DNA from 4 places in the Kitasatospora sp. NPDC018058 genome. Region 1 is predicted to be linked to each of the others. Evidence: riboswitches for the same ligand, from Rfam matches in the RefSeq annotation. Region 1 holds a riboswitch; each other region holds the start of a gene.

Region 1 (5,789 bases):
TTCGGGCGAAGGGTTCCGTCCGGGCCGTCGGCGTCCCGGTGGACGAGGTCGGAACTTCCTGTGGGGCCTCGGCGATCCGAGGACGCCGGCGGCGGTTCTGCGCCGACGCGGCGGCTTGGGCCGTCTCGTCCGCAACACAGCGACGCACCGTCCGAAGTGGCGCCGTATCACCCGCACGTCCGGCACCGCAGCCGGTACGCCACCAACGCCGCCATGTTTGACCAGGTCGACGAGCGCAATCGCTGAACCATATGCCCCTTTGTGGCGTCTTCTGCCCCAGTACCCATCCTGATCAAGGAGATCCCCCACCGTGAAGGTCCACCCCGTTACCGCCCTGTTCCCGATGCTCAGCCCCGACGAACTCCTCGACCTCGCCCAGGACATCGAGAGCAACGGCTTGACCGAGCCCGTCATCCTGGACGCCGACGGCGTCCTCCTGGACGGCCGCGGGCGACTCGCCGCCTGCGAATTGGCCGACGTCGAACCCCGCTTCACCACCTATCAGGGCGACGATCCGGTCTGCCTGATCGTGTCCGCCAACCGCCACCACCCGAACACCACCGCGAGCCAGCACGCCATGATCGCCGCGATGGCACGCTCACTCTCCCCGGGCTCACTCCCGTCCGACACCGCCCGCCACGGCATCAACGTCACCCGGCTGTCCATCGCCACCACCGTGCTCGAACACGCCCCCGACCTCGCCGAACAGGTCCGCACCGGCACCCTCGCCCTCAACGCCGCCTACACCGCCGTCCGCAGACGCAAGGCCGACGCCAAGGCCCTCCTCGCCCAGCACGCACGACTGCGCCGGGACGCCCCCGACCTCGCCGAGCAGGTCATCGCCGGCCACCTCGCCCTCACCGACGCCACCGTGGCCCTCGACGCCCGACAGGAGGAGGAACACCTGCGCCGGCGCGTCGAGGAGATCGACGCCATCCGGCTCGCCGACGGCGACACCACGCCGGCCTTCGCCCGGACCGCCGAAGCGGGCGATGTCGACTGGCGCGACGCCCATCAGAGAGCCGAGCAGTACCTCGCCCAGCGCCACGACGCCATCCGCCACGTCCAGCACAGCCTGGCCGGCATCGCGGAACTCTGGAGCGCCGTCCAGGACCTCGCCCACCACCCCCGGAGCCCCTACGCCCGGGAGATCCTCAAGGGCCTCACCGGCCCGGCGCGCACCCTCGCCAACCGCCTCATCGCTCTCGAGACCGGTTGCGCGACAGGCGCGGCCTAACCCGCACCCCGCCGCCGCTACGGCTGAGACAGCGGTCCGGAAGTCTTCTGCGGCGGCGGCGAAACAACCCGCCGCCGCTGTCTGTGCACACTCCAACGCGCTCCGCCGGCACCCCGGGCGCTACACCCCGTAGACGACGGTGATGCGGTCGCCGGTGTCGGAGGCCGGGTCGGTGCGGGCGGTGGAGTCGTCGGCCTCGGGATTCCTCGAACTCGAGCGCGGCCGCACGCACGGGCCGGTCGTCGACTGACGCGAGCCGGCTGCCTCGTCCGCCTCCGCCTCTCCGGGGCGGCGGCCGTCACGACCGGCATCGACGGCCGGGGAAGCTGTCCGATTAGGGTATATATGCGGCGGTATATCAGCGAATATGTCTTTCCATCAGATTTCGCCGGATGTCGGTGTGATATGCACGATACGAACTTGTGTCTCCCGGGTCGATCTGCCTAGCGTTCAGGCTGTTCGCACCTGCGGACCCTGCCGCCGGGACGCCGAGTCCTGTCCACCGGTCGGCCGGACGTCGAGCAGTGCACCGGGCAGGAGCGGGGGAACCAGGTAGTTCGCCGCGCCCTGCTCGGCCCGTTCGCGGGCGAGACGGGTGTGGCTAGGGGTGAAGCCGCCGCGTGCGGCCGGGCTACCTCACGGCCCGAACCCGACAGCTCACCTCGCAGGCGTCGCAGAGGGACGCCCCATGCTGACTTCAGGTACCGGCCGGCATCGCCGTGCGCGCCGGAGACACACCCCGCGTCTGGCCGCCACCGCCGGGATCGCCGGCGCCGGCCTTATGCTGCCGCTGCTGAGCGCGAGCGGAGCCTCCGCCGCGCCCGGCTACACCCACGCGAGCCACGCCGGGTGGCAGGAGCACCACCAGCACCGGCACCAGAGCGACTCCGATGGCCAGCACCGCCACCAAGCCGGCCCGCCCTCCACTCCGACCTCCACTCCGACCTCGCCCGAAGCCTCGCAGGCCGCGCCGTCGCCGTCCGCCCCGGCCTCCCCCGCCCCGGAATCCGCGACCGCGCGCCCCGGTGGCGAGTCCCAGGGCTCCCACTCGGCGCGGCCCTCCGCTCCGGCTCCGACCCCGGCGTCCCACACGTCCGCGCCGTCGTCCCCGTCCGCCCCGGCCACGCACGCCCCCGCCCCCGCGGCCACACCCACCACCCCGGCCGCGCAGACCGGTTCGAGCTCGGACGCCGTGCGGCAGGTCCTCAATCTGATCAACCAGGCGCGGGCCGCCCAGGGTCTGCCCGCCTACACCATCACGTCGGGGCTGACCAGCAGCGCCGAGGCCCACGATCAGACGATGGCCGACGGCTGTGGTATGTCCCACCAGTGCCCGGGCGAGGCCGAGTTGGGGGCGCGGGAGACGGCCGCGGGCGTCCAGTGGAACGCCGCCGGGGAGAACATAGGCTACGGCAACGGGGTCTCCACCTCGGCCCAGGACATCGCCGCCATGGCGGTGAGCCTGACCCAGGACATGCTGAACGAGACGCCGCCGAACGACGGCCACCGCAAGAACATCCTCAGCAGCGAGTTCACCCACATCGGCATCGCCGTCCACCGGGATGCCAGTGGAACCGTCTGGCTCACCCAGGACTTCTCCAACTGACCCGTCCGTCAAGGACGTGAGCCGAGGCCGGCCCGACCCCGTTTCGGGCGGGTCGGCCGCCTCCGTCCCGCGGGCACCCGGCCCGTGGGACGGAGGCGGCCGGAGGATCGGCCGGCGGACACCGTCCAAGCCGCTGACCCCGGACGTGACCGCCTGGTCCGATGGCGGCGGCAAGGTCACCGCGGCCCGCCGCCCGCTGCACGGCACCGACCCGGTCGCCCGCTGGATGCCCGGCGTCCTTGCCAAGCCCGAACCACTGGGCATGGCACGGGAGTCGGCAGTCATCAGCGGCGAGGAAGGCATCCTGTTCACCATGGGCGGATGCTCGGTCGGCGCGCTCACCTACGACATCGCCGATGGTCGCATCCAGAACCTCCGCTTCCAGGTCAACCCTGACAAGCTCACCGGCCTCGTCTGACCGCACGGGAGGCCGGTACCTGGCACGACAGCGGGCCGTACCGATGTCTCAGAACGAGCTGAGCTGTGGGTCCTGCGCTCGGCGATCTCGGCGTTCGGCGAGGGTCCGGCTGCTGGTGGCGGCCGCGGTGCGGGCGGCAGCCCCGTCCTAGGACCGGGCTGCCACGTGATCAACGTCGTGCTGCTCCCGGCCGACGGTCATGGTCTTGCCGTGCCGGTGGCGGCCAGCGATTCTGGGCCGATGCCAGGGCAGCAGCGTGCCGAACCCCGCGCCCGAACCCGGCCGGGACCTCTCCGATCAATGATCTTGTGGCAGATCGAGGCGATGGCGTTACTGGCCGGTAATTTGGCTGATCACCACCTCCCCTGAGGGTCCGTCAGATCGCTACGCTCCGGCAATCGATCGGTTCGAGCACAGATGGAGCGCGTGATGGAACGACCCACCCCCAGCCGTGGACGCCGGACGGCGAGTGCCGTCCTCGCGGCGACGCTCGCCCTCGGCGGGGCCGCCGTCGCACAGCCCGCCGTCGCACAGCCCGCCGTCGCGGACTCGCCGCTCGCGGCCGCGGTGGGTGTCGGGTCGTTCCGCCTGGCCGACGTCCCGATGAAGGACGGCGTCGTCCTCAAGGCCGACGTGTTCACCCCGGCCCCCGGGACGCCGGGAGCCGATCCGCAGGGGCGCTACCCGTTGGTGGTGCAGCCGGCCAGCTGGGGGCAGAACGACCTGGAGTACGTCGCCCAGGGCCGTGCGCTCGCCGCCGACGGGTACGTCGTCGTCACCTACACGGTGCGGGGTTTCTGGGGCTCCGGCGGGAAGGTCGATGTCGCCGGGCCCAAGGACGTCGCGGACATCTCCACGGTGATCGACTGGGCGCTCGCGCACACCCCGGCCGACCCGGACCGGGTCGGCATGGTGGGGCTCTCGCTGGGCGGCGGGCTGACCCTGCTCGGCGCCGCCTTCGATCCGCGGATCAAGGCCGTCGCCTCGCTCAGCGGCTGGGCCGACCTCACCGACTCGCTCTACAGCGGGCAGACCCGGCATCTGCAGGCCGCGGCCGTGCTCGCCGGCATCCAGGCCCCGACCGGCCGCAAGAGCCCCGAGTTCGCACGGGTGCTTGACGACCTCTTCGCCGACCGTGACCTGCCCGAGGTCATCGGCTGGGCGGACACCCGCTCCCCGGCTCGCTACCTGGACCGGATCAACGCGAACGGCACCGCCGTGCTGATGGCCAACGCCTGGGGCGACAGCTTCTTCAACCCCAGCCAGGTCACCGACTTCTACCAGCGGCTGACCGTGCCCAAGCGCCTCGAACTGCGCCCGGGCGACCACGCGAGCCAGGAATTCACAGGACTGCTCGGACTGGACAACGCCACCTGGAACAGCGCGCGCTCGTGGCTCGACCAGTACGTCAAGGGAGCCCCGGCCCCGGACACCCGACCGCAGCCGGTCCACCTGGAGGTCCGGCCCTCCGGCGCGCCCGAGAGCCACGCCGACTGGCGGTCCGTCAGCTCCCGCACCGAGCACCTCACGGTCGGCGCCGAGACCCTCGCTGCCGACACCTCCGGCGACCCGGCCTCCGCGAACTGGCGGACCACCGTGCTCGGCGGCATCCCCTCCGGTGCGAGCGGCGGCGTCGCCCTGCTGTCCGGGATGGTCGACCAGGCGGTGCACCAGCCGCCGACCGTGGTCGTCCCCCTGTTGGCCCGTTCGGCCGCCGTCGTCCGGCAGTCGAGGCCCTACCCGCAGGGCCTGTCGCTGCGCGGCGTCGCCCGGGTGCACACGACGGTCACCGCGACGGCCCCGCAGGGCACGGTCGTCGCCTACCTCTACGACGTGGACGCGCTCGGCGTCGGCCGGCTGATCTCGCACGCGCCGCAGAGCTGGTCCGGGCGGACGCCCGAGCAGCCGTTCCCACTGGACGTCCCGCTCTTCGCCACGGCCTACGACCTGCCGGCGGGCCACCGCCTGGCGCTGGTGCTGGGCACCCGCGACGCCCTGTACGGCGGGCAGACTCCGCTCGGCTCCCGGGTGACCTTCGGCTCGACCACGGCCGACCCGGCCGATCTGGCGCTGCCGGTGCGCTGATCGTCCGGCCGCTGCCGGGAACCCCCGAGAGCGTGCGGGCCCAGGAGACTCCTGGGCCCGTGGGGTCCCAGCGGCGAACGGCCGTCCGGCCCTGAGGCCGTGGAGCCACCGACCGGCGAGGAGCGGTTCGAGGAGGAAGAGCGCGCCAAGCGCATCGTCCAGCGGGACACGCTCACGATGTTGTCCGCGGACAACATCCCCGCCCCGGCCGCGCGGCCCGTCGTGGCCGAGCCGTCGCGGGCCGCCGTGTTGTCCGCGGACAACACGGCGCACGAGACCGGGCCGGGCGGGGGAGTAGCGTCGGCCGCGGTCGCCGCTTCGGAGCCGGAGATGTTGTCCGCGGACAACATGAGAGGGAACGTCGGTTGCGACGGGCCGCTCCGGCGGGCTGGAGATGTTGTCCGCGGACAACATCGATCGGCAGGCCGACACAGCCGGTGGAT
Region 2 (5,789 bases), on a different contig from region 1:
AGCCAGTCCCGGGGCACCGTGCGGTACGCGGAGACGATCGCCGCGTTCGTCCCGGACGTGAACGCCCAGCGCGTCCAGGCCGTCGGAGCCGGGCGCGGCACGTACGACCTCGCCGGCTGCCTCGGCGAGGGCTTCTCGGCCGGAGCGGAGGCCGCGACCCGCGCCGGGTTCCCCGCGGCCGTCCCACCGGTGCCACCCGGCACGGGCGACGAGCCGCCCGCGCCGCCGCGTCCGGTCTGGATCGTGCCCGGCGAGGACGGCGAACCGGCCACCTGGCGCGACCACTTCATCGACTCCCAGCGCGACGCGACCGTCGCCGACGTCCAGCGGGCGATCCGGGCCGGGATGCGCTCCGTCGAGCACATCAAGCGCTACACCACCATCGGCACCGCCCACGACCAGGGCAAGGGCTGCGGGGTCAATGCGATCGGCGCCATCGCCCGTCTGCTGGGGGCGAGTTCGCCCGGCGAGGTGGGCACCACCACCTTCCGCGGCCCGTACGTACCCGTCTCCTTCGCCCTCCTCGCCGGGCGCGAGCGCGGCCCACTCTTCGACCCGGTGCGCACCACGCCGATCCACCCCTGGCACGTCCGGCACGGCGCGGTCTTCGAGAACGTCGGCCAGTGGAAGCGCCCCCGGTACTACCCGGAGTCGGATGAGGACATGGACGCCGCCGTGCTGCGGGAGTGCCGAGCGGCCCGCGAAGGCGTCGCGGTCATGGACGCCTCCACCCTCGGAAAGATCGACATCGTCGGCCCCGACGCCGGGGCGTTCCTGGACCGCATCTATACCAACGGCTTCGCCAAACTGGCCGTGGGATCGGCCCGTTACGGCATCATGTGCCGTCCCGACGGCATGGTCTTCGACGACGGTGTCACCGTGCGGCTCTCCGACGACCACTACTACCTGACGACGACCACGGGCAACGCGGCGGCCGTGTTCGACTGGCTCGAGGAGTGGCTGCAGACCGAGTGGCCCGAGCTGCGCGTGCGCTGCACCTCGGTGACCGAGCAGTGGTCCACCGTCGCCGTCGTCGGCCCCCGGTCCCGTGAGGTCCTTACCGCCCTCGCGCCCGATCTGGACGTCTCCAACGAGGCATTCCCGTTCATGACGGTCAGTCAGGCCGGACTGGCCAACGGCATCCCGGCCCGGATCTGCCGCATCTCCTTCTCCGGCGAGCTGGCGTACGAGATCAACGTCGCGAGCTGGTTCGGCCTCGCCGCGTGGGAGGCCGTGATCGCGGCGGGCGGCCCGGCCGGAATCACCCCCTACGGCACCGAGACCATGCACGTGCTACGCGCGGAGAAGGGATACCCCATCGTCGGCCAGGACACGGACGGCACGGTCACCCCGCAGGACCTCGGCATGGAGTGGATCGTCTCCCGCCACAAGCACTTCGTCGGCAAGCGGTCCTTCCGGCGGGCGGACACCGCGCGGGCCGACCGGAAGCACCTGGTCGCGCTGCTGCCGGTCGACCGCGCCGAGTTGCTGCCGGAGGGCTCCCAGCTGGTGGCCGAGGGCGTCGACACCACGGCCGGCCCGGTGCCCTCGCTCGGCCACGTGACCTCCAGCTACCGCAGCGCCGCGCTCGGCCGGACCTTCGCTCTCGCCCTCGTCCGAGGCGGCCGGGACAGGATCGGCGAGACCGTCCTCGCACCGCTCGCAGACGGCCGCACGGTCGCCGCGACCGTCGCCGACCCCGTCCTCTACGACCCGAAGGGAGCCCGCCGTGACGGTTGACCGGCTGCGGCAGAGTCCGCTCGGACATCTCACCGACACTCCCCCAGCCTCCGGCCGTGGGTACCCCCATCTCGGCCCTGCTGTCACCAGCGAACGAGGTGTCCGGCTGCGCGAGGTCCCGTTCCATGCCCAGCTCAACCTCCGGCTCGACCCGGCCGGCGCGGCCGCGGCGCGGGTCGGCAAGGCGCTCGGCGCGGCTCTGCCGGCCCAGGCCGACACCGCCGTCCGAGCAGGCGACCTCCAGGTGCTGTGGCTGGGCCCGGACGAGTGGCTCGTCGTCGGCCCCGACGGCTCGGGGCCGACCACCGAGCGGGTTCTGCGCGCGGCGCTGGCAGACGAGCCCGGATCGGTCGTGGACGTCTCCGCCAACCGCACGACGCTCGAACTGACCGGCCCGGCCGCACGCCAGGTGCTGGAGAAGGGCTGCTCACTCGATCTGCACCCGCGCGCCTTCGCGCCGGGCCGCTGCGCCCAGACGACGGTGTCCAAGGTCAACGTGGTGCTCCACCAGCTCGACGAGGCGCCGTCGTACCGGCTCCTGGTCCGCGGGTCGTTCGCCCAGTACCTCGCGGACTGGTTGCTCGACGCGATGGAGGAGTACCGACACTCGCCACTCCCCGCCCTCCCCTGACGGTGCGGGATTCACTGAGATCACAACGGCCGTTCCAACGGTGTTCGAGGTGGGACGAGGACCTCGCCGTGTACGCCGAGTAGCCGGTGCGCTACGCCGCGGCGGACTGCCCGCACCGCGGTCCCGTCCGGACCCCGGGCACGCCGACGGCCCGGCTCACGCATCGCTACGTGAACCGGGCCGGTCAGGTGGCCGCTTGGCACCCGTCAGCCGCCGGACATCCGGCCGACAGGCGGTACTCGCTCGGACCCATCGGTTCGAACAGGCCGATCAGGCCCGATCAGGCCGTACTGATCGGGAGAGGTCCGATCAGTACGCGCTGTGCACCTGCCAGAACGCCCAGGCGGCGTTCGGGCTGCCGTAGACGGTGTTCATGTACTGCAGGGCCCACTTGAGCTGGGTGGCGGGGTTGTTCTGCCAGTCGGAACCGGCCGAGGCCATCTTGTTGCCGGGCAGCGCCTGCGGCAGGCCGTAGGCACCCGAGCTCGGGTTGGTGGCGTGGATGTTCCAGCCGCTCTCGTGGCTGATGATCTGGTCGAACGAGGCCAGCTGGTTCGCCGGGACGATCGAGGCCGCAAGCGCCTGCAGCGCGGCCGGGGTGTTGGCGACCGGGGCGGCCGGGGTGGCGGCCAACGGGCTGGCGGCGGCCGGCTTGGCCGGAGCCGGGGCGGCCCCGCCCAGGGTCAGGTGCTGGCCCGGGTAGATCTTGCCCGGGCCTTTGGTCAGCACGGACTTGTTGAGCTCGTAGAGCCTCTGCCAGCCGCCCTGCACGTTGTGCGTGGTGGCGATCTTGGTGAGGGAGTCACCGCTCTGGACGGTGTAGACAGCGGGCGCCTGCGGGGCGGCGGCCGGGGCCGAGTGCGCCGGGGCGGGCTTGACGGGGGCGGCGTTCGCGGCGGTGGCGGCGACCACCGGGATGCCGACGCCGACGCCGACGACCACGGCGGCCGCGACGATGCGCTTGACGGAACCGACAGCGAACAGGCTGGGGCGAGCGTTGACGGGCAGCATGAAGTGCGATTCCTCTCACACGCCTGCGAGGTGAGCTGTCGGGTTCGGGCTGGAGTTGCCCGGCCGCGCAGAGACGCGGCTTCACCCCTAGCCCCGCCGGAACCAGTCCGGATGAGGCGACTTACCTGTGGGTCCCCCGCCCCTGCCGCGGTGCTTCATGGATGCACGTGCCCGCCCGATCCGGCGGCAGGATTCGGCGTTCCGGAGAGCGGGGTTCGTTTCGTACGGAGACGAACGAGAAGGACCGTAAACGGCACGGAGCCATTAGCACAAGGCCTCGTGAGCTGGGTCACGGCCCGGCCGGATTGTCCGAATGATCCACAATAGCGCTTGATAACGATTCGACAACGGCCCTATGAGTCCGTGTCAGTACGGGCCGCCGGGCCCAGCGCGGCGGCCACCGCCCGATGGCGCGCCGTGCGGGTCGCGGGTTCGGGCCGGCGCGCCCGCCCTGGGGCGCGCCGACCTGACCGGAGGTCAGCCTGCCTGCCAACCCTGCGCATCGACGCCTCCCGGCACCTCGGCTGCCGGATCGTACGGGGTGCGGGTGTGGACGAAGCCGGCCTGGTCCAGGTGGTCGACCGTGCTGTCGGCCCGGTGCACCACGCGCAGCGGCTCGCCCGCGCAGTAGCCGTCCAGCCCGGTCCAGGTCCCGTCCGGCCCGGGCCGGAACCGTGAGGTGCGGGCCGCGCCGCCCAGCGCTGTGAGCTCCAGCACACGGCCGGCTCGCAGGTGCAGCGCGACCGCGCTGGTGCCACAGCACCAGGGGCCGGTCAGCGCCAACAGCTCCAGGGTCGACGTCGGTGAAGGGCCGCCCGGGCTCGGGGATCCGCGGCTCGCGCCCGGCGGTGATCGCGATCAGGTCGCGGGCCACCTGGCCGAGGTTGGGGCTGGCCGTGGTGTACGAGCATGACGACCGCCACATCGTCCTGCTCCCTGAACAAGAGCGAGGCGAGGAAGCCGGGCATCGAGCCGCCGTGGCCGACCCGCAGCCGGCTGACCACCTGCTGGAGCTGCCGGCCCAGGCCGTAGCCGGCCGACCAGTCGCCGTCCGGCGCGGCGGCCGGCCGACACATCTCGGCCAGCGTCTCCGGTACAGCGAGGCGTACGCGGTCGCCCGAGGGAGGGTGGCGATGAACTCATCAGGCGGGAGCCAGCCGCTCGATGGAGGTCGGCTCTCGGGGATCCTCATGACGTACCACACGCGATTTGCGCAGGTAGAGGTCGACGTACCCGATCGCGGTTGGCAGAGTGTTGCCCCCACCCCACTCCGGCGCCAACGTGCTCCTCCTGGACGAGCCGACCAACAACCTGGACCCGGTCTCCCGGGCGGAGGTCCTGGCGGCGGTCGGCACCTACCCGGGCGCGATCGTGATGGTCACCCACGACCCCGGCGCCATCGAGGCGCTCCGGCCCGACCGCATCCTGCTGCTGCCGGACGGGGACGAGGACCTGTGGCACGACTCGTACCTGGAGCTGGTCACGCAGGCCTGAGTGCCGTTGCCCGGTCCGGTCCCCGACGCCCGCTCCCAAGGTCGAGGCACCCCCGTTCCCCCTTGTTCCCGGCCTTTCCGCACCGGGGCCGCCTGCGGCCCCGGTGCCACCCGGTCGTGGTGACCACGGCCTGTCCCCCGCCGGGTGCGGCGCGGAGTCCGGAGGATCGACCCCGCGTGGCCGACCGGAAGAGTCCTAGCTGCTGTAGACGCCGACCTCGTACAGCGAGTAACCCCACTGGGTGCCGCGCTGCACCCCGTGCACGCGGACGTAGCGGGCCGGGACGCCGCCGAACCGTGCGGTGTCGATGCCGCCGTCCCCCGTGGTGGTGGACCATACCGACTGCCAACTGCTCCCGTCGGTGGAGACCTCGATCCGGTACGCCCGCCCGTAGGCGCGTTCCCAGTCCAGCGTGACGCGCCCGACCAGGGTGGTGGACCCGAGGTCGACCTGGAGCCACTGGTCGTCGCTCCACTCGCTGGCCCAGCGAGTACCCGGGTCTCCGTCCACCGCCCGGCCGGGCGCGTAGCTGACGAACGGGTTCCACCACTCGGTGGTGCTGGCCGTGGCCGGGCGGCCCGCGGCCAGGTTGACCGAGGCCCGGTGCTGCTCCGAGGCTCCCCAGGTGGTGAGGTAGGACTCGGCGCCGCGGAAGAGATCGTCCACCACGTCCTGGCCGCCGGCCTGCCGGATGTCCTCCAGCCAGTCCGGCACCAGACCGTAGTGCGCGGCGCCGTCCGTGTTGATGTCCCAGGTGCGCGCCCCGGTGGTCTGGCGGTCGATGAGGGATCCGCCGTCCTGGCTGCGGAACGGGTAGTGCACCGGGTTAGGGGTGTTCGCCCCGCGCGGGCCGGGCCAGCCGCCGACGCCGTTCATGTCGGTGCCGTAGCCGTAGCCCACGTGGTACTTGTCG
Region 3 (5,789 bases), on a different contig from region 1:
CTGACCGAGAACGTCGAGCAGCTGCAGATCCGCCAGTCCCTGGAGCACGTGCGCGACCGCACGGTGGCCGTCCTGGTGCGCCTGGCCCGGCTCGCCGCCCAGCACTCCGAGCTGGTCATGGCCGGCCGCTCGCACAACGTGGCCGCGCAGGCCACCACGCTGGGCAAGCGCTTCGCGTCGATCGCCGACGAGCTGCTGGTCGCCTTCCGCCGTCTGGAGGAGCTGATCGCCCGCTACCCGCTGCGCGGGATCAAGGGCCCGGTCGGCACCGCCCAGGACATGCTGGACCTGCTCGGTGGCGACACCCAGAAGCTGGCCGAGCTGGAGCGCCGGGTCGCCGGCCACCTCGGCTTCGACAACGTGCTGACCAGCGTCGGCCAGGTCTACCCGCGCTCGCTGGACTTCGAGGTGCTCACCGCCCTCGTCCAGCTGGCCGCCGCGCCGTCCAGCCTGGCCAAGACCATCCGCCTGATGGCCGGTCACGAGCTGGTGACGGAGGGCTTCAAGGAGGGCCAGGTCGGCTCCTCCGCGATGCCGCACAAGATGAACACCCGCTCCTGCGAGCGCGTCAACGGCCTGGCCGTGATCCTGCGCGGCTACGCCTCGATGACCGGTGAGCTGGCCGGCGACCAGTGGAACGAGGGCGACGTCTCCTGCTCGGTGGTGCGCCGGGTCGCGCTGCCGGACGCCTTCTTCGCCTTCGACGGCCTGCTGGAGACCTTCCTGACCGTCCTGGACGAGTTCGGCGCCTTCCCGGCCGTGATCGAGGCCGAGCTGGACCGCTACCTGCCGTTCCTGGCCACCACCAAGGTGCTGATGGGCGCGGTGCGCGCGGGCGTCGGCCGGGAGACCGGGCACGAGGTCATCAAGGAGCACGCCGTCGCCTCCGCGCTGGCGATGCGCGCGGGCGCCCGCGAGAACGAGCTGCTGGACCGGCTGGCCGCCGACGAGCGGATCCCGCTGGACCGGGCCGCGCTGGACGCGCTGCTGGCCGACAGGCTGTCGTTCACCGGTGCGGCCGGGGCGCAGGTCGCCGAGGTGGTCCGCCAGGTGGAGACCGTCGCGGCGGCCTACCCGGAGGCGGCCAAGTACGCGCCGGCCGACATCCTCTAGGAGAGCGGCATTCCCTGACGATCGGTCAACTCTCCGAGGGCCCTGCCGCCGTTCCGGTGGCGGGGCCCTCGTGCGTCCGGGCGTGTCCGGGGTCGAGCGGCGGGGTGGTGGTGGCGCAGGGCCAGTCGCAGTTCGGCTCGGCCACCGGGTGCTCCTCGGGGGCGAGCACATTGCCCCGGACGGTGGCGAAGGCGATCAGCCCGCCGGCGGCCAGCAGACCCGCGCAGATCAGCATCGCGGTGTGGAAGGCGGAGTCCACCGAGGACGGCACCCGGTAGGCGTCGCCGCTCAGCCCGGCCAGCGCCGGGAGGGCGGCCACCGCGAGCAGGCCGGCCGCGCGGGCGGCGGCGTTGTTGACGCCGCTGGCGATGCCCGCGTGCCGTACCTCGACGGCGGCCAGAACCGTCGCGGTCAGCGGCGCGACCAGCAGGGTCATCCCGCTGCCCATCACGGCGACGGCGGGCAGCACGTCCGCCCCGTAGGAGGAGCCGGGGCCGATGCGCAGCATCAGCAGCACCCCGGTGGCGCACAGCAGCGGGCCGACCGTGAGCGGGATACGGGGGCCGATCCGCTTGCCGAGGCGCCCGGCGCGCGCCGAGAACGTCAGCATCAGCACGGTGATCGGCACCAGGGCGAAGCCCGAGGCCAGCGGGGAGAAGCCGGAGACGATCTGCAGCTGCACCACCAGCAGGAAGAACACCCCGCTGAAGGCCGCGTAGACGCAGAGGGTGACCAGGTTCACGGCGGTGAACAGCCGGGAGGAGAACAGCCCGAGCGGCAGCATCGGTTCGGGCGTGCGGCGCTCGACGGCGACGAAGGCGGCGCCGAGCAGCAGGCCGATCGCGCCGGTGAGCCAGACGGCGGGGGACAGACCCTCCCCGGCGGCGGTGAGCGCGTAGGTGATCGCGCCGAGGGTGAGCGCGGCGAGCAGTGCGCCGGGCACGTCGAAGCGGCCGGAGGCGGACTCGTCGCGGCTCTCCGGGACGTACCGGGAGGTCACGGCGACCACGGCGGCGGCCAGCGGCAGGTTCAGCAGGAAGATCCAGCGCCAGCCGGGGCCGTCCACCAGCCAGCCGCCGAGGAACGGGCCGACGGCGGCGGAGACCCCGCCGAGGCCGGACCACAGGCCCACCGCCGCCGAGCGGTCGTCAGGATGGAAGACCGCCTGGAGCATGGCGAGCGAGCCGGGGGTGAGCAGTGCCCCGCCGATGCCCTGGACGGCGCGGGCCACGATCAGCACTTCGATGTTCGGGGCGGCGGCGCAGGCCGCGGAGGCGGCGGCGAACCAGACCACGCCGATCAGGAAGACCCGGCGCCTTCCGTACCGGTCGCCGAGCGCGCCACCGAGCAGGATCAGGCCCGCCAGGGTGAGCAGATAGGCGTTCAGCGTCCATTGCAGGGACGCCAGGGAGGCGCCGAGGTCGGCGCCGATCCGGGGCAGGGCGACGTTCACCACGGTGCCGTCGAGCATCGCCATGCTGGAGCCGAGCACGGTTGCCAGGAGTACCCAGCGACCCTGCGCGGTGCCCAGGCGCAAGGTGCCGGCTGTTGAGGTGGCCACGGCCCGATCCTGCTCCCGGCGGGGCGTACGTGACAAGGGTCACCGCGTGGCGCGTCCGTGGCGAGCGGTGCGTGAGCGCACGGTCGCGCTGGGGCGTGGAGATCGGCACAGGGTCGTGGATCAGTGGCGCTCGGTGAATGGATTGTGTACGCACCGTGCGGCGGGTCATGCGGAGGGTCACCACCCTCCGGGGGGATGTCGCCGGTTCAAGAGATCGACATTGCTTCACCCGAACGGATGGGTTTTAGTTCAGCGACCGCCCGGCCAGCCCGGGTGGATCCACCGGGTGGAACGCCGAGTCCTGCCGCTGCCCGATGGTTCGAACTGAGCTCTGTACGGCAGGAGCGGGGGACCCACAGGTAAGTCGCCGGTCCGGAGTTCGCGCTTCTCAGCGCGAACGTCCAGGACCGGCTTGGGGTGAAGCCGCGCATGCGGCCGGGCAACTCCAGCCCGAACCCGACAGCTCACCTCGCAGGCGTCGGAGAGGAAATCCATGCCTGCTCAGGCCCGTCGTATCGCCCTGCCCCGCGCCGCCCGCTTCGGCATCGGCATCGCCGTCACCGGTGCCTCCTTCGCCCTGCCGCTCGTGACCGCGATGGGCGCCCAGGCGCACACCGCCCCGGGTGCGCCGGCCGCCTCGGTCGCGCAGCACACCGCCGCCGCGGAGGCCAAGCCGGCCGTTCCGGCCGCCGCGTTCGATAGCTACCGGGTCGTCAGCGGCGACACCCTGACCACGATCGCCGACGCCAAGCAGGTCGAGGGCGGCTGGCACGCGCTGTACGAGCGGAACCGCTCGGTGGTCGGCGCCAACCCGGACCTGATCTTCCCGGGCCAGCAGCTCTCGCTCGCGGCGGACGCCGCCAAGCCGGCAGCTCCGGCCGCCCCGGCCAAGCCGGCCGCCCCGGTCACCCAGAGCGCCGCCGCGGCCGCGGACACCCAGCTGCAGGTCAAGACCGAGGCCGCCAAGCCGGGCGCCCAGCTCCAGACCCAGGTGCAGAGCGCCGCCCCGGCCAAGCCGGCCGCCCCGGCCCCGGTCGCCCCGGCCAAGCCGGCCGCCCCGGTCGCCGCCACCTCCGGCTACGTCGCCCCGCTGGCCAACCCGGTGCTGGGCGAGGCGTACGGCGTGGCCGGCTCGATGTGGGCCTCCGGCCACCACACCGGCCAGGACTTCGTCGCCTCCACCGGCACCCCGCTGCGCGCGGTCGCCAACGGTGTCGTGGTGAAGGCCGGCAACGGCGGCGCCTACGGCAACGAGGTCGAGATCAAGCTCGCCGACGGCAAGTACGCGCAGTACGCGCACCTGTCGGTGATCGGCGTGAAGGTCGGTCAGACCGTCACCGTCGGCCAGCGGCTCGGCCTCTCCGGCGCCACCGGCAACGTGACCGGCCCGCACCTGCACTTCGAGATCCGTACCGGTCCGGAGTACGGCTCGGACATCAACCCGGTCGCCTACCTGCGGGCGCACGGCGTCGCGCTCTGACCCTGCGCTGACCGCGGGTTTCAGGAACCACCGCTGTTGCGGGGCGAATCGACCGCCCGGGATGGTCATGTCGGGTGACCGCTCGACCGGGTGATCGCCGCATCAGTGGACATGGGCGCGGGACACGCCCAAGGCCGGCCCGGCTTCGCGAGGATTCCTCGCGAAGCCGGGCCGGCCGCTGCCGTTTCCGGCTCCGGGCGTGTTCGAGCGGTCGAACCTGGCGTCAACTCCTGCTGCCTTTGGCGAGATTCGTCGTCTTTCGGGTGCGGCCCCGGTCGCGCGATGCTGTCGGGCAGTCACCGCCCAGCCCTTCTCCGGCGGGCGGACGGGTGTGGGCGGACGGGTGTGGGCGGACGAGGAGGCCGGATGGCGGTCGGGAGCGGGGATGCGGTCGGGGAGCGGGCCGGGTCGACCGGCTGAAGGCGGGCTCGGTGGGCCTGACGGGCGTGGTGTTCATGGCGATCGCCACCGCCGCACCGATCACCGCGATGACCGGGAACCTGCCGATCGTGATCGGGCAGGGCAACGGGGTCGGCGCGCCCGCCGCGTACATCGTGGCGACCGTGGTGCTCACGGTGTTCTCGGTCGGGTACGTGGCGATGGCCCGGCACATCACGGCGGCCGGGGCGTTCTACGGGTACGTCTCGCACGGGCTGGGCAGGGTCGCCGGGATGGCCTCCGGGCTGCTCGCGGTCATGGCGTACATCGTCTTCGAGGCCTCGACGCGATCGGGCGGGAGGGCTTCCTGCACCCGGCGCTCGGCCGCACCCACCCGCGGCACGGCTCGCCGTACGTCGCCTCGGTGGTGCAGTCGGTGATCGCGGCCGGGCTGGTGCTGGCGTTCCTGGCGGCGGGGATGGACCCGTACGTTCATCTGTACACGCTGTTGGCGCTGTTGGGGACGATGGCGATCCTCGTCGTGCAGACGCTCTGCTCCTTCGCGGTGGTCGGATACTTCCATGTGCGGGGCAGACACCCCGAGACCGCGCACTGGTGCCGGACGCTGGTCGCGCCGTTGGTGGGCGGGGTGGCGATGGCCGGGGTGGTGGCGCTGCTGGTGGTCAACGAGGACGCGGCGGCCGGGGCGGCTTCGGGCACCCTGCTGTTCCGGCTGATCCCGTACCTGGTGATCGGGGTGTTCCTGGGCTGGATCGGGCTGGCGCTGGCGATGCGGCGCTGGCGGCCGGAGCGGTACGCGCGGATGGGGCGGATCGTGCTGGAGGAGGCCGTGGAGCGCTGAGCCGGAGGCCGGTCAGCCCCGGTGGACCGGCAGGCCGAGTTCGGCGGCGGCCAGCAGCTCGTGCATCCGGTGGCCGAAGTCCTCGGTGTCGGCGGCGGGTTCGGGGAAGACCAGGCGGACGTCGCGGTGACCGTGTCGGTGGTCCAGGCGCAGCACCAGGCCGTAGCGGTCCAGGGCGAGCGGGCGGATGTCCGGATGCCCGGCGAGCAGGGCCGGGTCGAGCAGCCGGGTGAGCAGGTCGATGGCGTCGGCGTGCTCGTCGGCCAGGTGGGTGAGCAGCGCGGCCTCGTGCCGGGCCAGCGGGTCGGGGGCGACGAGGGCGAGATCGTCGGCGGTGAGCGCGCCGGTGCCGTACGGGGTGGCGAGGACGGCGTGGGCGACGTCCACGCGCAGGT
Region 4 (5,789 bases), on a different contig from region 1:
CGCCGCGGCCGGCGTACTCGGCGGCGTCGTCGAGGATCTCCTCGATGCGCAGCAGCTGGTTGTACTTGGCGACGCGCTCGGAGCGGGCCGGGGCACCGGTCTTGATCTGGCCGCAGTTGGTGGCGACGGCCAGGTCGGCGATGGTGACGTCCTCGGTCTCGCCGGAGCGGTGCGACATCATGCAGCGGTAGCCGTTGCGCTGGGCCAGCTCGACGGCGTCCAGGGTCTCGGTCAGCGAGCCGATCTGGTTCACCTTCACCAGCAGCGCGTTGGCGGTGCCGGTCTCGATGCCCTTGGCCAGGCGGGCCGGGTTGGTGACGAACAGGTCGTCGCCGACCAGCTGGACCTTGTCGCCCAGCTTGACGGTCATGGCCTTCCAGCCGTCCCAGTCCGACTCGTCCAGCGGGTCCTCGATGGAGACCAGCGGGTAGGCGGCGACCAGCTCGGCGTAGTACTCGATGAGCTCGGCGGCCGAGAGGGCCTTGCCCTCGAACTGGTAGGCGCCGTCCTTGAAGAACTCGGAGGAGGCGACGTCCAGGGCCAGGGCGATGTCACGGCCGGGGACGTAACCGGCCTTCTGGATCGCCTCCATGATGAGGTCGAGGGCCTCGCGGTTGCTGTCCAGGTTCGGGGCGAAGCCGCCCTCGTCGCCGAGGCCGGTCGACAGGCCGCGCTCCTTCAGCACGCCCTTGAGGGTGTGGTAGACCTCGACGCCCCAGCGGACGGCCTCGGAGAAGGACTCCGCGCCGATCGGGGCGATCATGAACTCCTGGATGTCGACGTTGGAGTCCGCGTGCGAGCCGCCGTTGAGGATGTTCATCATCGGGACCGGCAGGACGTGCGCGTTCGGGCCGCCCAGGTAGCGGAACAGCGGCAGGTCGCTGGCCTCGGAGGCGGCGTGCGCGACGGCCAGCGAGACGCCCAGGATGGCGTTGGCGCCGAGCGAGGACTTGTCCGGGGTGGCGTCCAGGTCGAGCATGGCCTGGTCGATCAGGCGCTGCTCGGTGGCGTCGTAGCCGACCAGCTCCGGGCCGATCTGCTCGATGACGGCCAGGACGGCCTTCTCGACGCCCTTGCCGAAGTAGCGGTTCTTGTCACCGTCGCGCAGCTCCAGCGCCTCGAAGGCGCCGGTCGAGGCACCCGACGGGACAGCGGCACGACCGGTGCTGCCGTCGTCGAGGCCGACCTCGACCTCGACCGTGGGGTTGCCGCGCGAGTCGAGGATCTCACGGGCTACGACGACATCGATGGACGGCACGAGGCATCTCCTTGCGGAAGCAGGGTCCGGCCGACGGTGGTGGCTGTCGGCGGGACGATTGCGGAGTCGTTACGACCAGAGCCTAACCGCCCGGGCTCCCGGGGCCACGTTGACCTCGGCTTCGTCTCAGCGTGTGGCCCCACTACCCACCGGTAGTTCACCTGCTTGTCCCAGCTTGTCCCTTTGCCGCGGACGAATGCGGGCGAAGGGGGCCGGGCGCGGCCCCCTTCGTTCCCGGGGTGTTGCTCGAGGTCCTTCGGGGCGTCAGCCGGGGGCCCGTGGACCGGCTCAGCCGAGGTGCAGGACCTGGCCGGGCATGATCAGGTTCGGGTCGCCGCCGACCGTGCCGCGGTTGCCGCCGTACAGCGCCTGCCAGCCGCCGGACACGCCCTGGGCGGCGGCGATGCTCGACAGGGTGTCACCGGAGTGGACGGTGTAGTCGTGGCCGGCCGGGGCGGCCTGGGCCGGCTGGGCGGCGCGCGGGGCGGCGTGCTTGGGGGCGTACTGCTGGGCCGACTGATCGACAGGCTTCTCGGCCTGCCTGGGAGCGGCGTGCTTCGGGGCGTACTGCTCCGCCTTGGGGGCCTGCTGCTTCGGGGCCTGCTGCTTGGGCGTCTGCTGCTGCGGGGCGGCCTGCGGCTTGGCGTCCGAGGAGGTGTCGACCACGGCCGGGGCGCCGCCCTTGCTCAGGCCCGCCTTCTGGGAGCAGACCGGCCAGGCGCCCGGGCCCTGGGAGGCCAGCACCTTCTCGGCGACCGAGATCTGCTGGGCCTTGCTGGCCTGGTTGGCCTGCGACGCGTAGGCGGTGCCGCCGAACGCCTTCCAGGTGCTGGAGGTGAACTGCAGGCCGCCGTAGAAGCCGTTGCCGGTGTTGATGCTCCAGTCGCCGCCGCTCTCGCACTGGGCGACGGAGTCCCAGGCGGAGGCCGGGGCGGCGGAGGCGCCGGTGGCGGCGAGGAGCGGCATCGCGAGTCCGACGCCGGCCACACCGGCGACGGCGATGGCCTTCTCGGTCTGGGTGCGACGACGGTGACGGCCGGTTCCAACGAGCAGCATGAAGAGGTCCCTCTCCGCACGCCTGCGAGGTGAGCTGTCGGGTTCGGACCGGGAGGTGGCCCGGCCGCCGCATGCGGAAACGGTTCCGCTCGGGCGGCTTCACCCCAAGCCGTGGAGGACGGCAACAAACGTGGTTCCCCCGCCCCTGCCCAGGGTTCTGGTCGGCTTCCCGTGGCGCGGCGGGCAGGATTCGGCGTTCCGCGCACGAGGTCCGCAGCTGCGAACTCCAGGGAGACTAGACAGATCCTCAGATCAATCACAAGCTCATATCGTCGACATCACACCAAAATTACGGCACGTGATCAATCGCCTACCAACGGCTCCCCTATGTCCGGATTGATGGCTGTTCATACCGGGATCAAGGGTGCACCAGCGACGTCAAGTCAGTGTGTCGGAGCCTCAGGAACGGCGTGCGGCGACCGGATCTCGGGACTGAATTCGACCGGAAGTTCGCGCAATCCACGCATGATCAGGCCGCCGCGCCAGCGCAGATTCTCCGGGGTTTCAGCCAGTCGGAGATCGGGCAGTCGGGAAAGCAGCGTGGCCAGCGCGGCACGCCCTTCCAGCCGGGCCAGCGGGGCACCGATGCAGTAGTGGATGCCGTGCCCGAACCCCAGGTGGGGGTTGTCGGCCCGGGCCAGGTCGAGGGTGTTCTCGTCCGCGAACCGGGCCGGGTCGCGGTCCGCCGCCGCCAGCACCACCAGCACCGGATCGCCGACCGGGATGTCCACCCCGCCGATGGTCAGCGGCCGGGTCGCGAACCGCCAGGTCGCCAGCTCCACCGGCCCGTCGTAGCGCAGGAGTTCCTCGATCCCGGTCTCCAGCAGCGCGGTCTCCCCGCGCACCACCGACTCCTGCAGCAGCGCCCGCTGCCCCGGATCGCGCAACAGCGCGTACATCCCGTTGCCGATCAGGTTGATGGTGGTTTCGAACCCCGCGAAGATCAACACGAAGCACATGGCGGCGGCCTCGTTCTCCGTCAGGTGCTCGCCGTGGTCGCTGGCCCGGATCAGGCCGGAGATCAGGTCGTCACCGAGGTCGGCCCGCTTGCGGTGGATGAGGTCCACCAGGTAGGCGCGGATGCGCTTGACCGCCCGGCCCACGCCGCCGCGTTGCCCACCGTGGTGGCGGATCATCATGCCCGCCCAGTCCCGCAGATCGTCCTGGTCCTCGGCCGGCACGCCCAGCATGTCGCAGATCGCGTAGATGGGGAGCGGGAAGGCGAACTCGTGGATCAGGTCCGCCGAACCGCGCTGCGCGAAGCCGTCGATCAGCCGGTCGGTGAGCTGCTGCACCCGCGGCTCGAACTCGGCCACCCGGCGCGGGGTGAACGCCTTCGACACCAGACGGCGCAGCCGGGTGTGGTCCGGCGGGTCGATGTTCAGCAGGTGGGTCATCAGATCCGCCTGCCGCTCCCCCGGGATGCCCACCCGGCCGGTGCGGTGCGCCTGCCCGCTGTGGTGCGCCGGGTTCTTCGACAGCCGGCTGTCCGCGAGCGCCTGCCGGGCGTCCGCGTAGCGCGTCACCAGCCACGCCTCCACCCCGCTCGGCAGCTTGGTGCGGTGCACCGGGGCGTGCTCGCGCAGCCACGCGTAGGCGGGGTACGGATCGGCGGCGAACTCCCAGGTGAAGAGCTGCGGGGCGGGCTGGGCGGCGTCGGGCTGAGCAGGCATGGGTCGACCGTAACCGCTGGGCCCGGCGCGCCCTGCCCGCCGCCCGTCCGCGAGCGGCGCGCGAGCGGTCCGCCGACGGCGGGCGATCACGCCGCCAACGCTCCGTGGACGGCCCGTGGACGGACCGTGGACAGCTCTTGGACAGCTCTTGGCCGGGTGGCAGGCGTGAGTCTGGTCACCTGCGGGGTAATCCCTGTTGCGGAGGGTCAGGACGTGCCTACGATCCTCCGCAGTACGCGTGGGCGCCGGTGCGGTGTCGCCCACAGGGAGGAGCAGACCATGCCGGTCAGCGGGGCAGTCGTCGTCATCGCGGTACTCGACGGCGGTTCGGGAGCCGACCTCGCCCGCCGGTTCACCGCGGCCGGCGCCGCCGGGATGCTGATCGCCGACACCCACGTCGGCATCGCCGAGGACCTCGCCGCCGAACTCGACCGGCCCGGCTGCCCCGTCGTCGGCGTCTCCGCGGACATCCGCCGCCCCAGCGACGTCGCCGCCCTGGTCGACACCGCCGAGAAGCACCTCGGGCCGATCGACCTCTTCTGCGTCGCCGGCCCGAACGGCGAGCGGATCGTCTCCCTCGCCGACCTGCCCGACCACCTCGACCTGGAGCGCCTCGCCGAACTCGTCGCCCTCATCGGCGAGGCCATCGGCGAACTCGTCCCGCCGCAGCGGCGCCCGGCCGAGCACACCGCCACGGCGGCCTGAGCCGACTACTCCGGCTTGAGCCCCTCGGCCGCGCGCACCGCGCCACGGTAACCGCGCGCGGCCGAGCGCAACGCCGCGTCCACATCCACCCCGGCGTCGTGCGCCCGCTGCACCACCGCCAGCAGCAGCCGGCCCGCCGACTCCGCGGTCAGCTCCGCCGGCAGCTCGTACGGCGCGTCCGGCACACCCGCGAACCCCGCCCGGCGCACCCGGGACACCAGCTTCGCCGCGTACGCCAGTGCCGGCAGCCCGGCCGGCACGCCGTCCAGCACCGACTCCCGGTCCGCCTTCTCGGCCGCCTTCAGCTGCTCCCAGTTCGCCTCCACCTCGGCGGCGCCCGCGGCCTCGACGTCCCCGAACACGTGCGGGTGCCGGTACACCAACTTCTCCACGATGTCCCCGGCGACGTCGTCGATCGTGAACGGCCCGGTCGGGTGCTCCTCGGCGATCCGGGAGTGGAAGAACACCTGGAGCAGCACGTCGCCCAGCTCCTCGCGCAACGTGTCCCGGTCCCCCTCCTCGATCGCCTCGACCAGCTCGTACGCCTCCTCGACCAGGTACTTCACCAGGCTCTCGTGCGTCTGCTCGGCGTCCCACGGACACCCGCCGGGCGAACGCAGCCGGTCCATCACCGACACCAGGTCCAGCAGCCGCGACCCCGGCAGGTCGTACGAACCCGGCAGCACCTCGATCTCCGGCACCTCCCCGGCGTGCTCCACCGCCAGCCGCGCCAGCGCGTTCGTCAGCCCCGGATCCCCGTCCGGACTCCCCAGCCACACCGTCGGCCCCGCTTCCGCCGACTGCTCGGTCAACAGCCGCGCCAACGCCGGCGCCGACGCCGCCCCCACCGCCTCGACCGCCACCCCGGCCTGCCGCACCGCGGCCACCTGCGGATGCCCCTCCTCCCCCACCAACACCCGCCCTGCCGACCGCAACGCCTCCCACGCCGGCCACGCCAGCAACCCGGGGGCCACCCGGTGGGTGGTGGTCAGCAGGATCAACTTCGCGCCCGGAACATTCGTCGTCACACCTCGAACCTACCCGCCCCCGCCGGCAGCCCGCCGGGCCGGACGCACTCCCGCTCGCACCGGAAGTCG

What was found. Region 1 has a riboswitch for cyclic di-AMP ahead of ACH4E7_RS31045 (CAP domain-containing protein). Riboswitches for the same ligand answer to the same signal wherever they lie in the genome.
Region 2: linked by a shared signal. The riboswitch ahead of ACH4E7_RS10195 (LysM peptidoglycan-binding domain-containing protein) and the one ahead of ACH4E7_RS31045 (CAP domain-containing protein) in region 1 are both predicted to bind cyclic di-AMP.
Region 3: linked by a shared signal. The riboswitch ahead of ACH4E7_RS26440 (peptidoglycan DD-metalloendopeptidase family protein) and the one ahead of ACH4E7_RS31045 (CAP domain-containing protein) in region 1 are both predicted to bind cyclic di-AMP.
Region 4: linked by a shared signal. The riboswitch ahead of ACH4E7_RS00530 (transglycosylase family protein) and the one ahead of ACH4E7_RS31045 (CAP domain-containing protein) in region 1 are both predicted to bind cyclic di-AMP.

The regions. Positions count from the first base shown of each region.
Region 1 is NZ_JBIRFA010000027.1:110,196-115,984, reverse strand. It holds gene ACH4E7_RS31050 (hypothetical protein) at 311-1,237, shown strand; cyclic di-AMP (ydaO/yuaA leader) riboswitch at 1,755-1,923, shown strand; gene ACH4E7_RS31045 (CAP domain-containing protein) at 1,926-2,843, shown strand; gene ACH4E7_RS31040 (hypothetical protein) at 2,989-3,261, shown strand; gene ACH4E7_RS31035 (CocE/NonD family hydrolase) at 3,691-5,346, shown strand.
Region 2 is NZ_JBIRFA010000006.1:35,814-41,602, reverse strand. It holds gene ACH4E7_RS10205 (sarcosine oxidase subunit alpha family protein) at 1-1,740, shown strand, start outside; gene ACH4E7_RS10200 (sarcosine oxidase subunit gamma) at 1,730-2,371, shown strand; gene ACH4E7_RS10195 (LysM peptidoglycan-binding domain-containing protein) at 2,681-3,382, opposite strand; cyclic di-AMP (ydaO/yuaA leader) riboswitch at 3,390-3,545, opposite strand; gene ACH4E7_RS10190 (hypothetical protein) at 3,860-4,165, opposite strand; partial or broken gene ACH4E7_RS10185 (ABC transporter ATP-binding protein) at 4,649-4,876, shown strand; gene ACH4E7_RS10180 (discoidin domain-containing protein) at 5,072-5,789, opposite strand, start outside.
Region 3 is NZ_JBIRFA010000019.1:116,861-122,649, reverse strand. It holds gene purB (adenylosuccinate lyase) at 1-1,113, shown strand, start outside; gene ACH4E7_RS26445 (MFS transporter) at 1,139-2,674, opposite strand; cyclic di-AMP (ydaO/yuaA leader) riboswitch at 2,987-3,165, shown strand; gene ACH4E7_RS26440 (peptidoglycan DD-metalloendopeptidase family protein) at 3,168-4,154, shown strand; partial or broken gene ACH4E7_RS26435 (hypothetical protein) at 4,610-5,394, shown strand; gene ACH4E7_RS26430 (DUF2470 domain-containing protein) at 5,407-5,789, opposite strand, start outside.
Region 4 is NZ_JBIRFA010000001.1:111,597-117,385, reverse strand. It holds gene eno (phosphopyruvate hydratase) at 1-1,258, opposite strand, end outside; gene ACH4E7_RS00530 (transglycosylase family protein) at 1,547-2,314, opposite strand; cyclic di-AMP (ydaO/yuaA leader) riboswitch at 2,320-2,487, opposite strand; gene ACH4E7_RS00525 (cytochrome P450) at 2,698-3,987, opposite strand; gene ACH4E7_RS00520 (SDR family NAD(P)-dependent oxidoreductase) at 4,267-4,692, shown strand; gene ACH4E7_RS00515 (MazG family protein) at 4,698-5,720, opposite strand; gene ACH4E7_RS00510 (protein kinase) at 5,730-5,789, opposite strand, start outside.